2 regions of the Bacteroides caecimuris genome follow, and region 1 is predicted to be linked to the other one. Evidence: riboswitches for the same ligand, from Rfam matches in the RefSeq annotation. Region 1 holds a riboswitch; the other holds the start of a gene.
What was found. Region 1 has a riboswitch for thiamine pyrophosphate ahead of A4V03_RS14900 (TonB-dependent receptor). Riboswitches for the same ligand answer to the same signal wherever they lie in the genome.
Positions count from the first base shown of each region.

Region 2: it holds a riboswitch for thiamine pyrophosphate, as region 1 does, so the genes downstream of both, thiS (sulfur carrier protein ThiS) here and A4V03_RS14900 (TonB-dependent receptor) in region 1, are expected to answer to the same signal.

Region 1 is NZ_CP015401.2:3,426,108-3,432,251, reverse strand. Features, by position in the region: gene A4V03_RS14900 (TonB-dependent receptor) at 1-1,985, opposite strand, end outside; TPP riboswitch at 1,986-2,082, opposite strand; gene A4V03_RS14895 (mechanosensitive ion channel family protein) at 2,214-3,116, shown strand; gene A4V03_RS14890 (DJ-1/PfpI family protein) at 3,167-3,778, shown strand; gene A4V03_RS14885 (DUF7660 family protein) at 3,834-4,085, shown strand; gene A4V03_RS14880 (O-acetylhomoserine aminocarboxypropyltransferase/cysteine synthase family protein) at 4,160-5,446, opposite strand; gene A4V03_RS14875 (Lrp/AsnC family transcriptional regulator) at 5,624-6,094, shown strand.
Region 2 is NZ_CP015401.2:2,251,933-2,258,076, forward strand. Features, by position in the region: partial or broken gene A4V03_RS09730 (RHS repeat protein) at 1-139, shown strand, start outside; gene A4V03_RS09735 (superoxide dismutase) at 414-1,031, shown strand; TPP riboswitch at 1,191-1,284, shown strand; gene thiS (sulfur carrier protein ThiS) at 1,345-1,545, shown strand; gene A4V03_RS09745 (thiamine phosphate synthase) at 1,550-2,215, shown strand; gene A4V03_RS09750 (thiazole synthase) at 2,337-3,110, shown strand; gene thiC (phosphomethylpyrimidine synthase ThiC) at 3,123-4,820, shown strand; gene thiH (2-iminoacetate synthase ThiH) at 4,908-6,032, shown strand; gene A4V03_RS09765 (HesA/MoeB/ThiF family protein) at 6,037-6,144, shown strand, end outside.

The sequences.
Region 1 (6,144 bases):
TACTGTTTGCTTACGAACTGTGATTGCAGAGCTGCTTCGAATCCCTTATAAATGAATGAGAAGCGGTTATTAAATAGAAAGTCGGGTGAGAAAGCGATGTGAGTGTCTTTATGCTTGATCTGAACAGTCGGGAGGGAAGTAGAGCTACCGTCGTCATTATAGTGGTAGCCCGGCAGGCTTTCTACAAAATTCTGGATGCGGTTTTTGCTCCATGTAGCGTTGATGTCCCATTGAAACCATTTACACGGTTTGATTCCCAGCATTAGCTCAACTCCCATACGATAACTGTCCGGCACGTTTTCGGTTAGTGCTTCACCTATATCGTTTAAAGCTCCGGTCAGAACCAGTTGGTCGGTATAATCCATGTAGTAGAAGTTTGCACCTGCCGTCAGCCATTGGTTGGCGAAAGTATATCCTGCTTCATAGTCGAGCAGTTTTTCAGCTTTTGGATACGAATCCGGATCGCCATCTGTATAATTGTTTCTTGTCGGTTCCTTTTGAGCAACCGAGAAAGAGGCATAAACGCGATGGTTGGACGTGATGTTCCAGTTTAATCCGACTTTCGGGTTAAAGAAATCGAACTTCTTGTCTACTGCCAATGGACGCAGGGCATTTTTGCTCCAGTCATATTTATCATTGTTGCCATCGATGGTATAGTCGATGTGTCGATACTGAAGATCGGCATACGCGCTTAATCCTTTGGTAAGATCGTAGTTTGCTTTCAGATAAATATTTCCATCGGTCTTTTGGGATTTATTGCGGTAATATTCATGGTCGGGAGATAGAGTGCCCACATAATTCTTCACCCAGGGAACTCTTCCGAAGTTATTGCCCCGGTATTGATTCACCCCGCCTCCTAGAGACGTATTCAGCCTGTTGACCGTATAATTGAGAGAAAAAACGCCGCCACCGAATTTGTTGTCCATCTTCTTCTGACGGATTAAATCGCTTTTGGTTATTTCGATTCCATCAATTGTGAATGGTTTCAGACCATATTCTATAAGGGATCTGCCGTCTTTGTACTCTTCGTAATAGCCGTTGCCTTTGGTATAATGCAAGGCAACATTCAGATTCCAGGCTGTCGAGAAAGTATGATTGAAGAGAAGCTGATAATTCTTTTGCAGATAATTATCCGTTTGGTCGTCATAAAAATGCTTGTTGCCGTTGGCGTCGGTGTACATCTCGCCACAGGGGTTGTAGCGTCTGCCGAAATCCTCCATTTCCTTTTTGGTTGCGTATCCCCAGGCATGATATGTCTTTTCTTTTCCGGCAAATGCAATCAGTTTCACAGATGTGTTTTCTGCAAAGTAGCCTCCTTGCAAGTAGTAAGAGTTCAAGTCTACCGAAGCGCGGTCTATGTATCCGTCCGTACCGATATTGGAAAGACGGGCGTCAAACGTCCAATGATTATTGAGCAAACCGGTTCCTACTTTCACCGTTTCCTTGTGCGTGTTGAATGAACCGTATGAACCGTTGAATTCGGCATACGGCTTCATGGATGCACCTTCAGTCTGCATATTAACGCTGGCTCCGAAGGCACCTGCCCCGTTGGTAGACGTACCTGCGCCTCGTTGCACTTGCATATCTTTTACGGAGGAAGAAAAGTCGGGCATATTTACCCAGAACAGATTATGGCTTTCGGCATCGTTCATCGGTATGCCGTTTACCGTGATGTTGATACGTGTACCGTCGGTTCCGCGCACGCGAAGAGTCGTGTAGCCGATACCTGCTCCTGCATCCGATGTGGTCAGTGTAGAAGGAGTCATGCTTAACAGATAAGGGATATCCTGTCCGAAGTTAACCTTCTTCAATTCTGCTTTGCCTATATTGGTGAATGCCACGGGAGTTTTGGCGGTGGCACGCGTGGATACTACCTGCACTTCTTGCAGGTTTACTACTTTCATACTATCCTTTACACTCGTCTGTGCATGAACAGGGATGCCTACGCCTGATAAGGCGATGGCCATCCATATAACTTTTTTCATCTTGCTTATTAATTAGTTCTCTACGCCGGCATTACCCGGATCAGATTCTATGGGTATGTTCTCAGCCCGTCATGTTAAGGCACCCCTACCAGTGAATCGGTTACAAAAATACAGCTTTTGCAGGAGGAAAGCAAAAAAAACTTTTAGATTCACTAAAAACAATATAACTTTGTAACTTATTAGAATAGCCATATAACTGTTTACTCATTTTAATATACATTTTTAATTATGCTATTATTACAAGCAACACAAGCTGCGGATTCTGTACAAGTGGCCGCAGATAAATTAATGAAAGAAGCGATTGCCAATGCTGACGGATTGGACAAACTCTCGCTGATTACCCAACAATTGATAGACTTTGCCATTCGTGCCGGAGAACGTATACTGATTGCGGTCATTGTCTTTATCGTCGGACGTTTCCTTATCTCTATGCTTAATAAGTTTGTCGGGCGTTTGATGGATAAAAGGAAAGTGGATGTAAGTATCAAGACTTTTGTAAAAAGCTTGGCGAATATTACGTTGACTGTATTGTTAATCATTTCTGTAGTAGGTGCTCTTGGCGTTGAAACCACCTCGTTTGCTGCTTTGTTGGCTTCTGCCGGTGTGGCTGTCGGTATGGCTTTATCCGGTAATTTGCAGAATTTTGCGGGAGGTTTGATTGTATTGTTGTTTAAGCCATATAAAGTGGGAGATTGGATAGAAAGTCAGGGAGTTTCTGGTACAGTGAAAGAAATACAGATCTTTCATACTATTTTGACTACTGCAGATAATAAAGTGATTTATGTGCCGAATGGTGCAATGAGTAGTGGAGTGGTAACCAACTATAGTCATCAGGAAACCCGTCGCGTGGAATGGATTGTTGGGGTAGATTATGGAGAAGATTATGAGAAAGTGCAGAAAATCGTTTATGATATTCTTGCTGCTGACCAACGTATTCTGAAAGAACCGGCTCCTTTTGTGGCTCTTCACGCGCTGGACGCCAGCAGTGTGAATGTAGTGGCACGTGTATGGGTAAATAGCGGAGATTACTGGGGTGTTTATTTCGATATAAATAAAGCGATTTACGAAACCTTCAATGAAAAAGGTATCAACTTCCCTTTCCCTCAACTTACAGTACATCAGGGAAATTAATTATGATACGCCCATTCTTCCCGTATTTTAAACGTTAGAAAAATGATGTTATGAGCAACGAAATTCTATATATCCTCCTGCCGGATTATGCGGCACATGAAATTGTATATCTTTCACAAGCCATAGCCTCTGATGAGTTCGCTCTGAAAGAGAACCCGAAATATGTCAATAAGGCTGTCGCTCCGACAATGGAGCCGGTAAAATCCATCGGTGGCTTTCGAACTTTACCTGATTATTCGTTTGAAACGATGCCCGATGATTATGCAGCGTTAGTGCTGATTGGCGGTTTTGGTTGGACTACTCCTGTTGCAGAGCAGGTTGTACCGATTGTTCAACAAGCCATTGAGAAAGGAAAGATTGTCGGTGCAATCTGTAATGGAGCTTCATTTATGGCAAAACACGGATTCCTCAATGCAGTCAAGCATACCGGCAATGGCTTGGAACAGCTACAACTTTGGGGAGGCCACAACTATACTCATCCTGACGGATATGTTCATGCGCAAGCGATCTGCGACAAAAACATTGTGACGGCAAACGGTTCGGCAACGCTTGAATTTGCCAAAGAACTGCTTCTGCTGCTTGAAAACGAAACGCCTGAACGCATCGAAATGTACTATCAGTTCAACAAGCAAGGCTTTTGCTTGCTTTCCGGTAAACAATGATTGTATGGATATTGAATCACATGGAATATGAAGTATTGAATCATAACAAATGACTATGGATTGTATTTCTAAACGTATCGAAGAAATATCGTCCAAAAAAGCCTTTTTGGCATTCTTGGACGAACTGAATAGCAGTTTCCTGAAAAATTCTGAAGAATGGGAAAATCGGACAATAGATGAATTTCTTAACGCCATGCAATCGTGGATAGAGGATTATTCTTCATCAGAGTTTAATGATATTGATTGGGGAAAGGTTGATTATTCGTTGCTTGCGAGGATTCTATATATGGGAAAAATATATGAATAGAAATGTCATATTTGATTATAAAGAAATAGAACGAACAATCAAAGATAATCATCTTCCATTTCAATGATTGAATGTTAGATTTCGGCAAGTGCCTGATCCAAATCTGCAATCAGGTCATCGATATGTTCTGTTCCAATGGATAGGCGTACGGTGCCCGGATAAATTTCCTGTTCGGCTAGTTCCTGTGCATTGAGCTGCGAATGGGTCGTGCTCGCCGGATGGATCACCAATGATTTCACGTCGGCCACATTGGCAAGCAGGGAGAAAATCTCCAGACTGTCGATAAAGCGGTGTGCTTCTTCTTGTCCGCCTTTTACCTCGAAAGTGAAGATAGAACCAGCACCGTTCGGAAAATAACGCTGATACAGTGCATGGTCGGGATGGTTGGATAATGACGGATGATTCACTTTCTTCACTTTCGGATGATTGTTTAAGAAATTCACTACCTTTAAAGCATTTTCTACATGACGCTCTACACGTAAGGAAAGAGTTTCCAGACCTTGTAGCAGGATAAAAGCGTTGAATGGGCTGATGGTAGCTCCTGTGTCACGCAGCAAAATGGCACGGATGCGGATTGCATAGGCAGCCGGACCGGCTGCGTCGACAAAGCGTACGCCATGATAGCATGGATCGGGTTCGGTCAACTGTGGGAATTTGCCGGAGGCTACCCAGTCGAATTTGCCTGAATCTACAATGACTCCTCCCAATGAGGAACCGTGTCCGCCAATGAACTTTGTTGCGGAATGTACTACGATATCTGCTCCGTGTTCGATGGGGCGGATTAAATACGGAGTTCCGAATGTGTTGTCGATAATCAGAGGTATTTGGTGGCGGTGGGCTATTTCTGCCACTGCTTCTATGTTCATGATATTTGAGTTCGGATTTCCCAAAGTTTCGATAAATACGGCTTTCGTATTTTCTTGAATAGCTTTTTCAAAGTTCGACAAATCGCTTGGGTCAACGAATGTTGTTGTGATGCCATAGCTGGGCAAGGTATGAGCCAGCAGGTTATAACTTCCTCCGTAAATAGTTTTGGCTGCTACAATATGATCGCCTGCACGAGTGATATTTTCGAAAGCATAAGTGATGGCAGCGGCACCCGAAGCGACTGCCAGTCCTGCTACCCCTCCTTCAAGAGCGGCTACGCGTTGTTCAAAAACTCCTTGAGTGGAGTTGGTCAGACGGCCGTAGATGTTTCCCGGGTCCTGCAGTCCGAAGCGTGCGGCTGCATGGGCGGAGTTGTGAAATACATAAGAGGTGGTCTGGTAAATAGGAACTGCGCGGGCATCTGTTGCCGGGTCTGCTTGTTCTTGTCCTACATGAACCTGTAAAGTCTCGAAGTGTAATTTCTTTGTTACCATAATCGTATATTTTTAAGTTTACTATTTTTTCTTTATTTTCTTGCAAAGTTATGAGGTGTAGATATATTGAACAAGATACGGCTGAAATATAGAAAATAATACTATTTTTGTGCGGTTGTATGGAATAATACAACTGCGTTATTCCTGGAAATCACCTTTTAGAAGAATATTTTTCTTATGGATACTTTTGATAAGCTGGATAAAGTAGATTTGCAAATACTCCGTACTTTGCAAGAGAATGCCCGATTGACAACGAAAGAGTTGGCTGCACGGGTGAGTCTTTCTTCCACTCCTGTTTTCGAACGTCTTAAACGGTTGGAGAATGGAGGTTATATAAAGAAGTATATTGCCGTATTGGATGCGGAAAAGCTGAATCAGGGATTTGTCGTGTTCTGTCGTGTGAAGCTTAGACGCCTGAATAGGGATATAGCGGCAGAGTTTACACAGATCATACAGGACATTCCTGAAGTCACCGAATGTTATAACATATCAGGAAGTTATGATTATCTGTTGAAGATTCATGCTCCCAACATGAAATACTATCAGGAGTTTATTCTGAATGTGTTGGGGACGATTGATAGCTTGGGATCACTGGAAAGTACATTTGTGATGGCGGAAGTGAAGCATCAATATGGAATACATATATAGCTGTTCCATATTGTATTTTTGCTCGATAGGTTGGTGAACAATCTGCCCGG
Region 2 (6,144 bases), 1.2 Mb from region 1:
TATCTGCGAAGAAGAGAAAATACAGCTTTCCAACGTACAAGATAAAGCGGAACAAGCTGTTATATCCATCTTGGAAGCATCGAAAGAGCAAATTCCCTTTAGCAAGACATTGATGGACAGCATCCAGTCAAACGGTTATCTGTCGCAGATTGTTTACCAACGGATTTTGGGTAATAACCAAAAAACGTCCGGATGCCTGACTTGCTTGTATGATAAATACGGGAACCGGATTGACAGCAATTCTTATTATGAATATGACAATACGGGGCAATGGATCTCCCGGACCAGCCGGGATAACCCAAAAGAAATGGAACGTATACAGTACCTTTACAAATAAAGTAAGATACTGTGAACATTTTGCAGAAAACTTCTGTTATTACTAATATAACAAGCCAATTAAAACTTGTAACATTATGAATAGTATATTAATGTCTTTAATTATGATGACCATGACTTACGAAATGCCTAAACTTCCTTACGCAAACAATGCGTTGGAACCTGTAATCAGTCAGCAAACAATAGATTTCCATTATGGAAAGCATCTACAAACGTATGTAAATAATCTGAATAGCCTCGTGCCCGGAACAGAATATGAAGGTAAAACGGTAGAAGAAATCGTTGCAACCGCACCGGACGGAGCTATATTCAATAACGCCGGACAAGTATTGAATCACAATTTGTACTTCCTGCAATTTGCCCCGAAACCCTCAAAGAAGGAACCGTCAGGCAAACTAGGAGAAGCCATCAAACGTGACTTCGGTAGCTTTGAAAATTTCAAGAAAGAATTCAACGCAGCAGCAGTCGGATTGTTCGGTTCAGGATGGGTCTGGTTATCCGTTGGGAAAGACGGTAAACTGAAAATCACTAGAGAAGCCAACGGCAGCAATCCGGTACGTGCCGGTTTAAAGCCGCTTCTCGGATTTGACGTTTGGGAACACTCCTATTATCTGGATTATCAGAACCGCCGCGCCGACCACGTAAATGTCCTGTGGGATATCATCGACTGGGATGTGGTTGAAAAAAGAATGTAAACGGATTTACTAGCAAAATTATACTTATAAAAAAAGGTCGTTGTGTTTTTCACAGCGACCTTTTCTCATCCCATCAAAAAAACAGGAACTAACAGAAAAATGAAAAAAAAATCGACCGATTTAGTGTTTTTCTGTTTCTTTTTCGCTTACTTTGCTCCCGTAAAGACAAAGGGGTGCCCCATGAGGGGCTGAGATTATACCCTAGGAACCTGAGGCAGTTAATACTGACGTAGGGATTGTGTTTCTTCTTATCGCCTTTCTATTTAAGCATGCTCTTTGTATTTACTTTCAACTTATTTATTCTGATAGGACAATGAAAGTACAAGTGAACAACAAAGAGGTGGAAATGTCTCCTGACTCTACCCTTACGCAACTGACAGCACAGCTCGAACTTCCGGTTCAAGGCATTGCTATCGCCGTAAACAACAAAATGATTCCCCGTACCGAATGGGAGCGTTTCATTCTACATGAGAACGATAACCTGGTGATTATCAAAGCTGCTTGCGGAGGATAAGGAGATGATTAGTCTACAATTTATCACGCATCAGACCGAACAGTATTCGTACCTCGAATCGGCACGTATGGCACTCGAAGGCGGATGCAAATGGATCCAGCTACGTATGAAAGACGCTCCTCTCGAAGAAGTGGAAGCAGTAGCCCTGCAACTGAAGCCGCTTTGCAAAGAGCACGAAGCAATCCTGATTCTGGATGATCACGTCGAACTGGCCAAAAAGCTGGAAGTGGACGGTGTGCATCTAGGCAAAAAGGATATGCCTATCAACCAGGCCCGTCAAATACTTGGTGAAGCCTTTATTATCGGCGGCACTGCAAACACTTTCGAAGATGTCGTACAGCACTATCGTGCCGGAGCCGATTATCTCGGCATTGGTCCTTTCCGGTTTACTACCACTAAAAAGAATCTAAGCCCCGTACTGGGTTTGGAGGGCTATTCTTCTATTCTTTCACAGATGAAGGAAGCGAATATCGAAATCCCCGTTGTAGCTATCGGAGGAATTACTTTTGAGGATATTCCTGCCATACTTCATACAGGAGTAAATGGAATAGCCCTGTCAGGAACTATTCTCGGAGCAGATAACCCGGTAGAAGAAACACGTAGAATCATTGATTCACCACAGAGGACACGGAGGACACAGAGTTTCTCGTTCTTTCCTAAAACAGAATGATAAACACGTATACTCTGTGCAACTCCATAACGAATAAGAAATTATCAGACCTCTGTGTCCTCTGCGTCCTCTGTGGTGAACTCATAAATCAGCATTTAAATAATCAACTAAAATATATAGAATGGAAAAGTTAGTAATTGCGGGACGCGAATTTAACTCCCGTCTTTTCCTGGGAACAGGAAAATTCAATTCCAATGAAGTAATGGAACAAGCTATTCTGGCTTCGGATACGGAAATGGTAACTGTCGCCATGAAACGAATCGACATGGATAACAAAGAGGACGACATGCTGAAACATATCATTCATCCGAATATTCAGTTATTGCCCAACACCTCCGGTGTACGTAACGCGGAAGAGGCTGTTTTCGCCGCGCAACTGGCTCGCGAAGCTTTTGGAACAAACTGGCTGAAACTGGAAATTCATCCGGACCCGCGCTATCTGCTCCCCGACTCTATCGAAACACTGAAAGCTACGGAAGAACTAGTAAAACAGGGCTTTATCGTGTTACCTTATTGCCAGGCTGACCCTGTACTCTGCAAACGCCTGGAAGAAGCAGGCGCAGCTACCGTTATGCCACTCGGTGCACCTATCGGTACGAACAAAGGATTGCAGACAAAAGAATTCCTGCAAATCATTATCGAACAAGCAGGTATCCCGGTGGTAGTGGATGCCGGTATCGGTGCGCCAAGCCATGCTGCCGAAGCAATGGAACTGGGAGCTTCCGCTGTATTAGTGAATACTGCAATAGCTGTTGCCGGAAATCCGGTAGAAATGGCTAAAGCATTCAAAACAGCTACAGAAGCCGGAAGACAGGCTTACGAAGCAGGATTAGGATTACAAGCCATCGACTTTGTAGCAGAAGCAAGTTCACCTCTTACGGCTTTTCTTGATTAAAACAAATAAACTATGGAACAAAAAATAAAATTCCCCCGCTCGCAGAAAGTCTATTTACCCGGTAAACTTTATCCTAATATCCGCGTTGCCATGCGGAAAGTGGAGCAAGTGCCCAGTGTCAGCTTTGAAGGCGAAGAAAAGATAGCAACACCGAATCCGGAAATATATGTATATGATACCAGCGGACCGTTCAGTGATGCAGAAATGAACATTGACCTCAAAAAAGGACTGCCCCGCATGCGTGAAGAATGGATCGTGAGTCGTGGTGACGTGGAACAGTTGCCTGAAATTACTTCGGAATACGGACAAATGAGAAGAGATGATAAAAGTCTCGATCACTTACGTTTCGAACACATCGCCCTGCCCTACCGTGCTAAAAAAGGAGAAACAATCACCCAAATGGCGTATGCCAAAAGAGGAATTATCACTCCTGAAATGGAATACGTAGCGATCCGCGAAAACATGAATTGTGAGGAACTGGGAATTAAAACTCACATTACCCCCGAATTTGTTCGTCAGGAGATTGCGGAGGGACGTGCTGTACTACCGGCCAACATCAACCACCCGGAAGCTGAACCGATGATTATCGGACGTAACTTCCTTGTAAAAATCAATACGAACATCGGAAATTCGGCTACTACCTCCAGCATTGATGAAGAAGTGGAGAAAGCACTGTGGAGCTGCAAATGGGGTGGAGACACGTTGATGGATCTTTCCACAGGAGAAAACATCCATGAAACACGTGAATGGATTATCCGTAATTGTCCCGTACCAGTAGGCACTGTTCCTATTTATCAGGCACTTGAAAAAGTGAATGGCATAGTGGAAGACCTCACCTGGGAAATCTACCGGGACACATTGATTGAACAATGCGAACAAGGGGTCGATTACTTTACCATCCATGCAGGGATTCGCCGTCATAATGTCCATCTTGCCGATAATCGCTTGTGCGGCATTGTCAGCCGTGGAGGAAGTATTATGAGTAAATGGTGCCTCGTACACGATCAGGAAAGTTTCTTATACGATCATTTTGATGATATCTGTGATATTCTGGCACAATATGACGTAGCCGTGTCATTAGGTGACGGACTTCGCCCGGGTTCTATCTACGACGCAAACGATGAAGCGCAGTTTGCCGAACTCGATACCATGGGAGAACTGGTGCTCCGTGCCTGGGATAAGAATGTTCAGGCATTTATTGAAGGTCCCGGACACGTTCCGATGCATAAAATTAAAGAGAACATGGAACGTCAGATTGAAAAATGCCATGACGCCCCTTTCTATACGCTCGGCCCGTTGGTGACAGATATTGCTCCCGGATACGACCATATCACTTCTGCTATCGGTGCCGCACAAATCGGATGGTTGGGTACGGCTATGCTTTGTTATGTCACCCCGAAAGAACACCTTGCCTTACCTGATAAAGAAGACGTACGCGTAGGAGTTATTACCTACAAGATAGCCGCTCATGCCGCTGACCTGGCAAAAGGACACCCGGGTGCACAGGTACGCGACAACGCATTGAGTAAAGCTCGCTATGAGTTCCGCTGGAAAGACCAGTTCGACCTGTCTCTCGATCCGGAACGGGCGCAGACCTATTTCCGTGCAGGACACCATATCGATGGAGAATATTGTACGATGTGCGGACCTAATTTCTGTGCAATGAGATTGTCACGCGATTTAAAGAAAAGCACTAAAAGCAATAAATAATGAGTGGGGAGAAACAAAACGTCGGGCCACTGACCTACCCCTCTCCCCTCATTTTAATTTTCAATTTTTAATTTATAATTGAATAAAATGTTCTCAGACGAATTAGAAAAAATATCCTGGGAAGAGACGACAAAAGCCATCTATTCCAAAACAGATGCTGACGTACGCCGTGCGTTGGGTAAAAAAGAGCATCTGAATGTCAACGACTTTATGGCGCTGATTTCACCTGCCGCCACTCCTTATCTGGAAGTGATGGCACGCCTTAGTCAGAAATATACAATGGAACGGTTCGGTAAGACAATCTCTATGTTTGTACCGCTCTACCTGACTAATTCATGTACCAATTCCTGTGTCTATTGCGGTTTTCACATCAGCAATCCGATGAAGAGAACGATATTGACGGAGGAAGAGATTGTCAATGAATACAAAGCCATCAAACGGTTGGCTCCTTTTGAGAATCTACTGCTTGTAACCGGTGAAAACCCTGCCGCAGCAGGTGTTCCATACATTGCCCGGGCGTTGGATTTGGCAAAGCCTTACTTCAGCAACCTGCAAATTGAAGTAATGCCTCTTAAAACGGAAGAATACAAGGAACTAACCAATCATGGCCTGAACGGAGTGATCTGTTTTCAAGAGACTTACCATAAAGCAAATTACAAAACGTATCATCCGAGAGGCATGAAGTCAAAATTCGAATGGCGTGTAAACGGCTTCGACCGCATGGGACAGGCAGGTGTACACAAGATTGGTATGGGGGTCCTGATCGGCCTGGAGGAATGGCGAACCGACGTAACGATGATGGCTTATCATCTGCGTTATTTACAGAAGCATTACTGGAAAACGAAATATAGCGTAAACTTCCCGCGTATGCGCCCGTCTGAAAACGGCGGATTCCAGCCGAATGTAGTCATGAATGACCGGGAACTCGCCCAACTTACATTCGCCATGCGAATCTTCGACCATGATGTAGATATCTCTTATTCTACCCGTGAGAGCGCAGAAACCCGAAACCACATGGCAACACTTGGCGTAACCACAATGAGTGCGGAAAGTAAAACTGAACCGGGAGGATATTTCAGTTATCCTCAAACCCTGGAACAATTTCACGTAAGTGATGAGCGAAAGGCGGTTGAAGTGGAACGTGATTTGAAAAAACTGGGTCGTGAACCCGTCTGGAAAGATTGGGATCAGTCTTTTGATTTTAAAAGATAAACAGATGCGATACGACAGACAAATTATACTTCCCGAAGTCGGAGAAGAAGGTCAAAAGAAACTGCAGGAAGCCAAAGTGCTTATTGTAGGCGTGGGAGGGCTGGGCTCTCCC